One region of the Pediococcus acidilactici genome, then DNA from elsewhere that is predicted to be linked to it. Evidence: a T-box and tRNA genes for the amino acid it is inferred to sense, from the RefSeq annotation. Region 1 holds a T-box; the other regions hold tRNA genes.
What was found. A T-box is a leader RNA that pairs with one kind of tRNA and senses whether it is charged. The one in region 1 lies ahead of ileS (isoleucine--tRNA ligase), so its partner is inferred to be a tRNA-Ile.
Positions count from the first base shown of each region.

Region 2: it encodes a tRNA-Ile, which carries the amino acid that the T-box ahead of ileS (isoleucine--tRNA ligase) is inferred to sense. The anticodon was not compared.
Region 3: it encodes a tRNA-Ile, which carries the amino acid that the T-box ahead of ileS (isoleucine--tRNA ligase) is inferred to sense. The anticodon was not compared.

Region 1 is NZ_CP066046.1:483,911-487,189, reverse strand. It holds gene ileS (isoleucine--tRNA ligase) at 1-1,273, opposite strand, end outside; T-box leader at 1,339-1,555, opposite strand; gene I6H64_RS02455 (DivIVA domain-containing protein) at 1,551-2,279, opposite strand; gene I6H64_RS02450 (YlmH family RNA-binding protein) at 2,303-3,088, opposite strand; gene I6H64_RS02445 (YggT family protein) at 3,081-3,279, opposite strand, start outside.
Region 2 is NZ_CP066046.1:1,177,249-1,180,527, forward strand. It holds rRNA gene I6H64_RS05935 (23S ribosomal RNA) at 1-1,540, opposite strand, end outside; tRNA gene I6H64_RS05940 (tRNA-Ala) at 1,719-1,791, opposite strand; tRNA gene I6H64_RS05945 (tRNA-Ile) at 1,797-1,870, opposite strand; rRNA gene I6H64_RS05950 (16S ribosomal RNA) at 1,951-3,279, opposite strand, start outside.
Region 3 is NZ_CP066046.1:126,312-129,590, reverse strand. It holds rRNA gene I6H64_RS00590 (23S ribosomal RNA) at 1-1,633, opposite strand, end outside; tRNA gene I6H64_RS00585 (tRNA-Ala) at 1,812-1,884, opposite strand; tRNA gene I6H64_RS00580 (tRNA-Ile) at 1,890-1,963, opposite strand; rRNA gene I6H64_RS00575 (16S ribosomal RNA) at 2,044-3,279, opposite strand, start outside.

The DNA of each region.
Region 1 (3,279 bases):
TTTGATCACGAATTTTGTCTACCGAAGCAAACCATTGTGGAGTAGCCCGGAAAATAATTGGCTTCTTAGTCCGCCAATCAAACGGATAACTATGTGTGTAATCCATCTGCTTAAGCAAAGCGTTAGTTGCCTTTAACTTGTTCAAGGCAATTTCATTAGCATCTTCGTAGAAGACCCCTTCAAAATCAGGACCCGCTTCAGCAGTGAGGTAACCACGATCATCGACTGGTACAAAAATATCGAGGCCGTATTCTTTACCAACCCGGAAATCGTCTTCCCCAAAGCCAGGTGCCGTATGAACTAATCCCGTTCCGGAATCTAAGGTTACGAAGTCCCCTAACATAACCACTAGCTTGCGATCGCTATCAAATGGGTGGAGCGCCGTAATGTTTTCTAACTCCTGCCCGCGAACCGTCTTGATGGTTTCAACGTCTTGCCACCCAAATTGTTCAGCAGCGTAACTCAACCGGTCCGTGGCAATCACAAATTTGCGGTCGTCACCCGCGGGTTTCACAACGGAATAATCAAAACCAGCATCAATGGTAATTCCTTCTGAAGCCGGAATGGTCCATGGAGTCGTTGTCCAAACTACGAAGTAAGTGTCTTGATCCAAGACGCCCTTCCCATCGCTTACTCGTTCCGCATAAAAAGCAGATGGCGAAGTAACGTCGTGATACTCAACTTCCGCTTCTGCCATTGCCGATTCGGAAGACCATGACCAAAATACGGGCTTTTTACCACGGTAAATCAAGCCTAACTCAACCATTTTAGCAAAAGTCCGAATTTCTTCTGCTTCAAAAGATGGTTGCAAAGTTAAGTATGGGTTATCCCATTCGGCAGCTACTCCCAAACGCTTGAAGTCTTCGCGTTGCTTGTCAACTTGTTTTAAGGCGTAATCGCGACATAATTTACGGAATTCAGCCGTCGACATTTTTTTACGGTCGTGGCCTTCCTTAGTTAATTGTTGTTCAATCGGTAAACCATGCGTATCCCAACCCGGAACGTATGGGCTCCGAAAACCACTCATTGATTTATATCGGACGATAATATCCTTAGAAATCTTGTTCATCGCGTGGCCCATGTGAATGTTTCCGTTGGCATATGGCGGCCCGTCATGAAGAACAAAACTTGGCTTGCCCTCATTTAATTTTTGTCGTTGTTCATAAACTTTGTTTTCAAACCAAACGTCTTCGCGCTTCTTTTCGTTTACCGGAAGATTTCCGCGCATTTTAAACTTGGTTTTTCCTAGATTTAAAGTATCTTTAACCCGCACTAAAATCACTCGCTTTCCTAAGTATTATTCTTGAAATTTTAGACAATAAAAAAGACTCCATCCCTACTAGGGACGAAGTCAAATCGTGGTACCACCCAAATTCAAGGACGTTAAAAACGTCCTCCTCATTTTCCCATAACGGTGGAAACCGACAGCGTCTACTAAATACTTCAACGCTGCACTCAAAAGTGATTGTCCTTCTAACTAGCAGACTAACCTCACACCAACGTTAGCTCGCTGAACTGCTGATTGCTAGAAGTCCCTCTTTTTTTACGTTTTATTTTTTAGGATTTACGTGGAACCCTTGGTCAGTGGGTTTCCCCTGTTCGTTAGGTTGATCTTCTGGAAAGACCACCACCGTTTTTAGCTCATCTTCTTTGGGCTCTACAGCAGGTGTGTCCGGATCAATTTTCCCAACTTCTTCTGAGTGTACACTGTTTTCCTGAATGATGTCAAGCGCTCCGCTATTCCGCATTGCTTCCTTGATTTCACCAATCGTTAGCAATTCATCAGAACTCAATAAGTTATCCCAATCGCGTCCCTTGATCATTTGTAATTGTGATTCAAGAAGTACTTCCAGCTTTTGCCGGAAACTACGGGCTTGTTTCTTCAAGTCGTCAGTTGCCACAATAACCTTTTGAGCTTTGCCAGCAGCTTCGCCGATATAGCCGTCCGCTTTTTTGTGCGCATTTTTGACTACTACTTCAGCTTCTTTTTGAGCTTCTTTAGCAGTGAATTCCGCTTCCCGTTTAGAACTAATTTTAACCTTATCCGCGGCATCTTGGGCTACCATAATCGACTTGTTCAAGGATTCCTTCATCTCGTCGAAATATTCCACCCGGCTCTTGGCTTCGGCTAATTGGCGCCGTAACGAATCAATTTCATCATGCAAACGCCGTTGTTCAAAAGCAACGTCATCTAAAAATTCGTCAACTTCGTCGGGGTTATACCCGCGCATTTTGTTGGAAAAGTGTTTTTGTTGTATATCTTGTGGTTCAATTGCCATCTGAATAAAACCTCCGTAAATCGCTACCTAGTTTTAATTAAATCTAGTTGGGTTTTTAGCTTATCTTTTTTTGTTTTACCTAAAACTTCCACAAGCTTAATCCTACCATATTTTCGAACTGAAATGACATCATTTCTCGCAATTATTGTGTCTGATTTTTCATCAATCATCCAGTTTAATTGGACTTGGCGGTGCTCAATCAGCTCCTTGGCACGGTGACGAGAGATCGAAAAGGCGGTGGCCACTATCGAATCCAGTCGTAACGACGCAAGCGTCACTTGCGTTCTTTCCCAGTCATTAACCGGTGTAAGAATCTCGGATGGGGCTGCCAGCTGCATCCGCACTTTAATCCGGCCAATTCGCGTAATCTCATTTGAAAAGAACTTCTCTAATTCACCGTTCGTGGCCACTTGCCAACGGTCTTGGTAATGAACAATATCGCCAAACGTATCCCGTTGAATCCCAGAATTCGCTAACGTGCCTAAAATCTGGCGATGCTCCAATTCCGCGAATTTAACCGGATAATCAATTTCAAATATTTTAACTAGAAAATCCGCTTTTTCCGGAACAAAGTATTGGGGGTAAATCAAGCCCCGCTGGTTTTCTGCATTGGTAAATCCACCAAAAAAGGACAATTGTAATTCTTCATCCCGGTTAACCAGCGTCGTTAAAATGTGCTGCTGCCTTGGATTTAAAAAGTTGGTTAAAATGGACCGGTTTTGATCCTTGGCTTCTTGCACCAGCGCACTGAATTCTTCAATTAACGGTTGTTCATCCGGACGGAAGTGCTGACCAATCGGATTATCCATAAACCGTCACACCAAATAACAGTGCTTCAATGTAGGTAAGCCCGTTAGAACACAATTCTAATACTAACAGAGCCAGAATTGGCGAAAAATCTATTCCCAAAATTGGTGGGATAAATCTAAACCAGCTCATGTATGGCTGACAAATTTTAGTCAACCACTGGCCAAATGCAGATTGATAGGCACCTGGAAGC
Region 2 (3,279 bases), 690 kb from region 1:
ACTCGACTTCAGACTTACGGCTTGGACACCCACTTCCAATCGGGTGCATTCCTTAGCCTCCTGCGTCCCTCCATTGTTCAAACAAGTTTAACTAGTACAGGAATCTCAACCTGTTATCCATCGCCTACGCCTCTCGGCCTCGGCTTAGGTCCCGACTAACCCTGGGAGGACGAGCCTTCCCCAGGAAACCTTAGTCATACGGTGGATAGGATTCTCACCTATCTTTCGCTACTCATACCGGCATTCTCACTTCTAAGCGCTCCAACAGTCCTCACGGTCTGCCTTCGTCGCCCTTAGAACGCTCTCCTATCACGCCACCTAATGGTGGCATCCACAGTCTCGGTAATATGTTTAAGCCCCGGTACATTTTCGGCGCAGGATCACTCGACTAGTGAGCTATTACGCACTCTTTAAATGGTGGCTGCTTCTGAGCCAACATCCTAGTTGTCTATGCAACTCCACATCCTTTTCCACTTAACATATATTTAGGGACCTTAACTGGTGGTCTGGGCTGTTCCCCTTTCGACGATGGATCTTATCACTCACCGTCTGACTCCCGGACATAAATCGATGGCATTCGGAGTTTATCTGAATTCGGTAACCCATGACGGGCCCCTAGTCCAAACAGTGGCTCTACCTCCACGATCCTAATTCCGAGGCTAGCCCTAAAGCTATTTCGGAGAGAACCAGCTATCTCCAAGTTCGTTTGGAATTTCACCGCTACCCACACCTCATCTCAGCACTTTTCAACGTACACGAGTTCGGTCCTCCAGTGCGTTTTACCGCACCTTCAACCTGGACATGGGTAGGTCACTTGGTTTCGGGTCTACATCCGCATACTAATTCGCCCTCTTCAGACTCGCTTTCGCTTCGGCTCCGTCTCTTCAACTTAACCTGGCATACGAACGTAACTCGCCGGTTCATTCTACAAAAGGCACGCCATCACCCATTAACGGGCTCTGACTTCTTGTAGGCACATGGTTTCAAGAACTATTTCACTCCCCTTCCGGGGTGCTTTTCACCTTTCCCTCACGGTACTGGTTCACTATCGGTCACTAGGTAGTATTTAGCCTTGGGAGATGGTCCTCCCGGATTCCGACGGAATTTCACGTGCTCCGCCGTACTCAGGATCCTGAACTGAGGGAGTTTGATTTAACTTACGGGGCTGTCACCCTCTCTGGCTGGCCTTCCCAGGCCCTTCAGCTATCAAGCTCTTTGGTAACTCAAATGTTCAGTCCTACAACCCCAAGAAGCAAGCTTCTTGGTTTGGGCTGTTCCCGTTTCGCTCGCCGCTACTCAGGGAATCGAATTTTCTTTCTGTTCCTGTGGGTACTGAGATGTTTCAGTTCCCCACGTTTACCTTCACACATCCTATGAATTCAGATGCGGATAATAGTCGATTAAAACTATTGGGTTGCCCCATTCGGAAATCCCCGGATCAAAGCTTACTTACAGCTCCCCGAGGCATATCGGTGTTAGTCCCGTCCTTCATCGGCTCCTAGTACCAAGGCATCCACCATGCGCCCTTCCTAACTTAACCTAACTTTACCTACGGTAAAGCGATTAATTGAGTATTGCGATTATTTTGAACTAATCTTGTTTAACTCTTTAAAATTACGCGGTTTTCTCTCGGTTTAATTATGATTAATTAAAATTAGAAAATTATAGATATTATTCAGTTTTCAAAGAACAAAAGTAGAACAACTAACGTTGTTCAATGGAGAATAGCGGGATCGAACCGCTGACCTCCTGCGTGCAAGGCAGGCGCTCTCCCAGCTGAGCTAATTCCCCATGTATGGGCCTAAATGGACTCGAACCATCGACCTCACGCTTATCAGGCGTGCGCTCTAACCAGCTGAGCTATAGGCCCGATACGCATGTGTTTTGAGAGTAGACCTCTCAAAACTAAACAAAACTTTGACTCGTGTGCGGTTCCGTATTATTCCTTAGAAAGGAGGTGATCCAGCCGCAGGTTCTCCTACGGCTACCTTGTTACGACTTCACCCTAATCATCTGTCCCACCTTAGACGGCTAGCTCCTAAAAGGTTACCCCACCGGCTTTGGGTGTTACAAACTCTCATGGTGTGACGGCGGTGTGTACAAGGCCCGGGAACGTATTCACCGCGGCATGCTGATCCGCGATTACTAGCGATTCCGACTTCGTGTAGGCGAGTTGCAGCCTACAGTCCGAACTGAGAATGGTTTTAAGAGATTAGCTAAACCTCGCGGTTTCGCGACTCGTTGTACCATCCATTGTAGCACGTGTGTAGCCCAGGTCATAAGGGGCATGATGATTTGACGTCGTCCCCACCTTCCTCCGGTTTGTCACCGGCAGTCTCACTAGAGTGCCCAACTGAATGCTGGCAACTAGTAATAAGGGTTGCGCTCGTTGCGGGACTTAACCCAACATCTCACGACACGAGCTGACGACAACCATGCACCACCTGTCATTCTGTCCCCGAAGGGAACGCCTAATCTCTTAGGTTGGCAGAAGATGTCAAGACCTGGTAAGGTTCTTCGCGTAGCTTCGAATTAAACCACATGCTCCACCGCTTGTGCGGGCCCCCGTCAATTCTTTTGAGTTTCAACCTTGCGGTCGTACTCCCCAGGCGGATTACTTAATGCGTTAGCTGCAGCACTGAAGGGCGGAAACCCTCCAACACTTAGTAATCATCGTTTACGGCATGGACTACCAGGGTATCTAATCCTGTTCGCTACCCATGCTTTCGAGCCTCAGCGTCAGTTACAGACCAGACAGCCGCCTTCGCCACTGGTGTTCTTCCATATATCTACGCATTTCACCGCTACACATGGAGTTCCACTGTCCTCTTCTGCACTCAAGTCTCCCAGTTTCCAATGCACTTCTTCGGTTGAGCCGAAGGCTTTCACATTAGACTTAAAAGACCGCCTGCGCTCGCTTTACGCCCAATAAATCCGGATAACGCTTGCCACCTACGTATTACCGCGGCTGCTGGCACGTAGTTAGCCGTGGCTTTCTGGTTAAATACCGTCACTGGGTGAACAGTTACTCTCACCCACGTTCTTCTTTAACAACAGAGCTTTACGAGCCGAAACCCTTCTTCACTCACGCGGCGTTGCTCCATCAGACTTGCGTCCATTGTGGAAGATTCCCTACTGCTGCCTCCCGTAGGAGTCTGGGCCGTGTCTCAGTCCCAATGTGGCCGATTACCCTCTCAGGTCGGCTACGCATCATCGCCTTGGTGAGCCGTTACCTCACCAACTAGCTAATGCGCCGCGGGTCCATCCAGAAGTGATAGC
Region 3 (3,279 bases), 360 kb from region 1:
ACTAGAAGCTTTTCTCGGCAGCGTGACGTCAGGAACTTCGTTACTTAAATTTCACTCCCCATCACCGCTTGTCCTTAAGAAATCAAGCATTTGACTCGACTTCAGACTTACGGCTTGGACACCCACTTCCAATCGGGTGCATTCCTTAGCCTCCTGCGTCCCTCCATTGTTCAAACAAGTTTAACTAGTACAGGAATCTCAACCTGTTATCCATCGCCTACGCCTCTCGGCCTCGGCTTAGGTCCCGACTAACCCTGGGAGGACGAGCCTTCCCCAGGAAACCTTAGTCATACGGTGGATAGGATTCTCACCTATCTTTCGCTACTCATACCGGCATTCTCACTTCTAAGCGCTCCAACAGTCCTCACGGTCTGCCTTCGTCGCCCTTAGAACGCTCTCCTATCACGCCACCTAATGGTGGCATCCACAGTCTCGGTAATATGTTTAAGCCCCGGTACATTTTCGGCGCAGGATCACTCGACTAGTGAGCTATTACGCACTCTTTAAATGGTGGCTGCTTCTGAGCCAACATCCTAGTTGTCTATGCAACTCCACATCCTTTTCCACTTAACATATATTTAGGGACCTTAACTGGTGGTCTGGGCTGTTCCCCTTTCGACGATGGATCTTATCACTCACCGTCTGACTCCCGGACATAAATCGATGGCATTCGGAGTTTATCTGAATTCGGTAACCCATGACGGGCCCCTAGTCCAAACAGTGGCTCTACCTCCACGATCCTAATTCCGAGGCTAGCCCTAAAGCTATTTCGGAGAGAACCAGCTATCTCCAAGTTCGTTTGGAATTTCACCGCTACCCACACCTCATCTCAGCACTTTTCAACGTACACGAGTTCGGTCCTCCAGTGCGTTTTACCGCACCTTCAACCTGGACATGGGTAGGTCACTTGGTTTCGGGTCTACATCCGCATACTAATTCGCCCTCTTCAGACTCGCTTTCGCTTCGGCTCCGTCTCTTCAACTTAACCTGGCATACGAACGTAACTCGCCGGTTCATTCTACAAAAGGCACGCCATCACCCATTAACGGGCTCTGACTTCTTGTAGGCACATGGTTTCAAGAACTATTTCACTCCCCTTCCGGGGTGCTTTTCACCTTTCCCTCACGGTACTGGTTCACTATCGGTCACTAGGTAGTATTTAGCCTTGGGAGATGGTCCTCCCGGATTCCGACGGAATTTCACGTGCTCCGCCGTACTCAGGATCCTGAACTGAGGGAGTTTGATTTAACTTACGGGGCTGTCACCCTCTCTGGCTGGCCTTCCCAGGCCCTTCAGCTATCAAGCTCTTTGGTAACTCAAATGTTCAGTCCTACAACCCCAAGAAGCAAGCTTCTTGGTTTGGGCTGTTCCCGTTTCGCTCGCCGCTACTCAGGGAATCGAATTTTCTTTCTGTTCCTGTGGGTACTGAGATGTTTCAGTTCCCCACGTTTACCTTCACACATCCTATGAATTCAGATGCGGATAATAGTCGATTAAAACTATTGGGTTGCCCCATTCGGAAATCCCCGGATCAAAGCTTACTTACAGCTCCCCGAGGCATATCGGTGTTAGTCCCGTCCTTCATCGGCTCCTAGTACCAAGGCATCCACCATGCGCCCTTCCTAACTTAACCTAACTTTACCTACGGTAAAGCGATTAATTGAGTATTGCGATTATTTTGAACTAATCTTGTTTAACCCTTTAAAATTACGCGGTTTTCTCTCGGTTTAATTATGATTAATTAAAATTAGAAAATTATAGATATTATTCAGTTTTCAAAGAACAAAAGCAGAACAACTAACGTTGTTCAATGGAGAATAGCGGGATCGAACCGCTGACCTCCTGCGTGCAAGGCAGGCGCTCTCCCAGCTGAGCTAATTCCCCATGTATGGGCCTAAATGGACTCGAACCATCGACCTCACGCTTATCAGGCGTGCGCTCTAACCAGCTGAGCTATAGGCCCGATACGCATGTGTTTTGAGAGTAGACCTCTCAAAACTAAACAAAACTTTGACTCGTGTGCGGTTCCGTATTATTCCTTAGAAAGGAGGTGATCCAGCCGCAGGTTCTCCTACGGCTACCTTGTTACGACTTCACCCTAATCATCTGTCCCACCTTAGACGGCTAGCTCCTAAAAGGTTACCCCACCGGCTTTGGGTGTTACAAACTCTCATGGTGTGACGGGCGGTGTGTACAAGGCCCGGGAACGTATTCACCGCGGCATGCTGATCCGCGATTACTAGCGATTCCGACTTCGTGTAGGCGAGTTGCAGCCTACAGTCCGAACTGAGAATGGTTTTAAGAGATTAGCTAAACCTCGCGGTTTCGCGACTCGTTGTACCATCCATTGTAGCACGTGTGTAGCCCAGGTCATAAGGGGCATGATGATTTGACGTCGTCCCCACCTTCCTCCGGTTTGTCACCGGCAGTCTCACTAGAGTGCCCAACTGAATGCTGGCAACTAGTAATAAGGGTTGCGCTCGTTGCGGGACTTAACCCAACATCTCACGACACGAGCTGACGACAACCATGCACCACCTGTCATTCTGTCCCCGAAGGGAACGCCTAATCTCTTAGGTTGGCAGAAGATGTCAAGACCTGGTAAGGTTCTTCGCGTAGCTTCGAATTAAACCACATGCTCCACCGCTTGTGCGGGCCCCCGTCAATTCTTTTGAGTTTCAACCTTGCGGTCGTACTCCCCAGGCGGATTACTTAATGCGTTAGCTGCAGCACTGAAGGGCGGAAACCCTCCAACACTTAGTAATCATCGTTTACGGCATGGACTACCAGGGTATCTAATCCTGTTCGCTACCCATGCTTTCGAGCCTCAGCGTCAGTTACAGACCAGACAGCCGCCTTCGCCACTGGTGTTCTTCCATATATCTACGCATTTCACCGCTACACATGGAGTTCCACTGTCCTCTTCTGCACTCAAGTCTCCCAGTTTCCAATGCACTTCTTCGGTTGAGCCGAAGGCTTTCACATTAGACTTAAAAGACCGCCTGCGCTCGCTTTACGCCCAATAAATCCGGATAACGCTTGCCACCTACGTATTACCGCGGCTGCTGGCACGTAGTTAGCCGTGGCTTTCTGGTTAAATACCGTCACTGGGTGAACAGTTACTCTCACCCACGTTCTTCTTTAACAACAGAGCTTTACGAGCCGAAACCCTTCTTCACTCACGCGGCGTTGCTCCATCAGACTTGCGTCCATTGTGGAAGATTCCCTACTGCTGCCTCCCGTAGGAGTCTGGGCCGTGTCTCAGTCCCAATGTGGCCG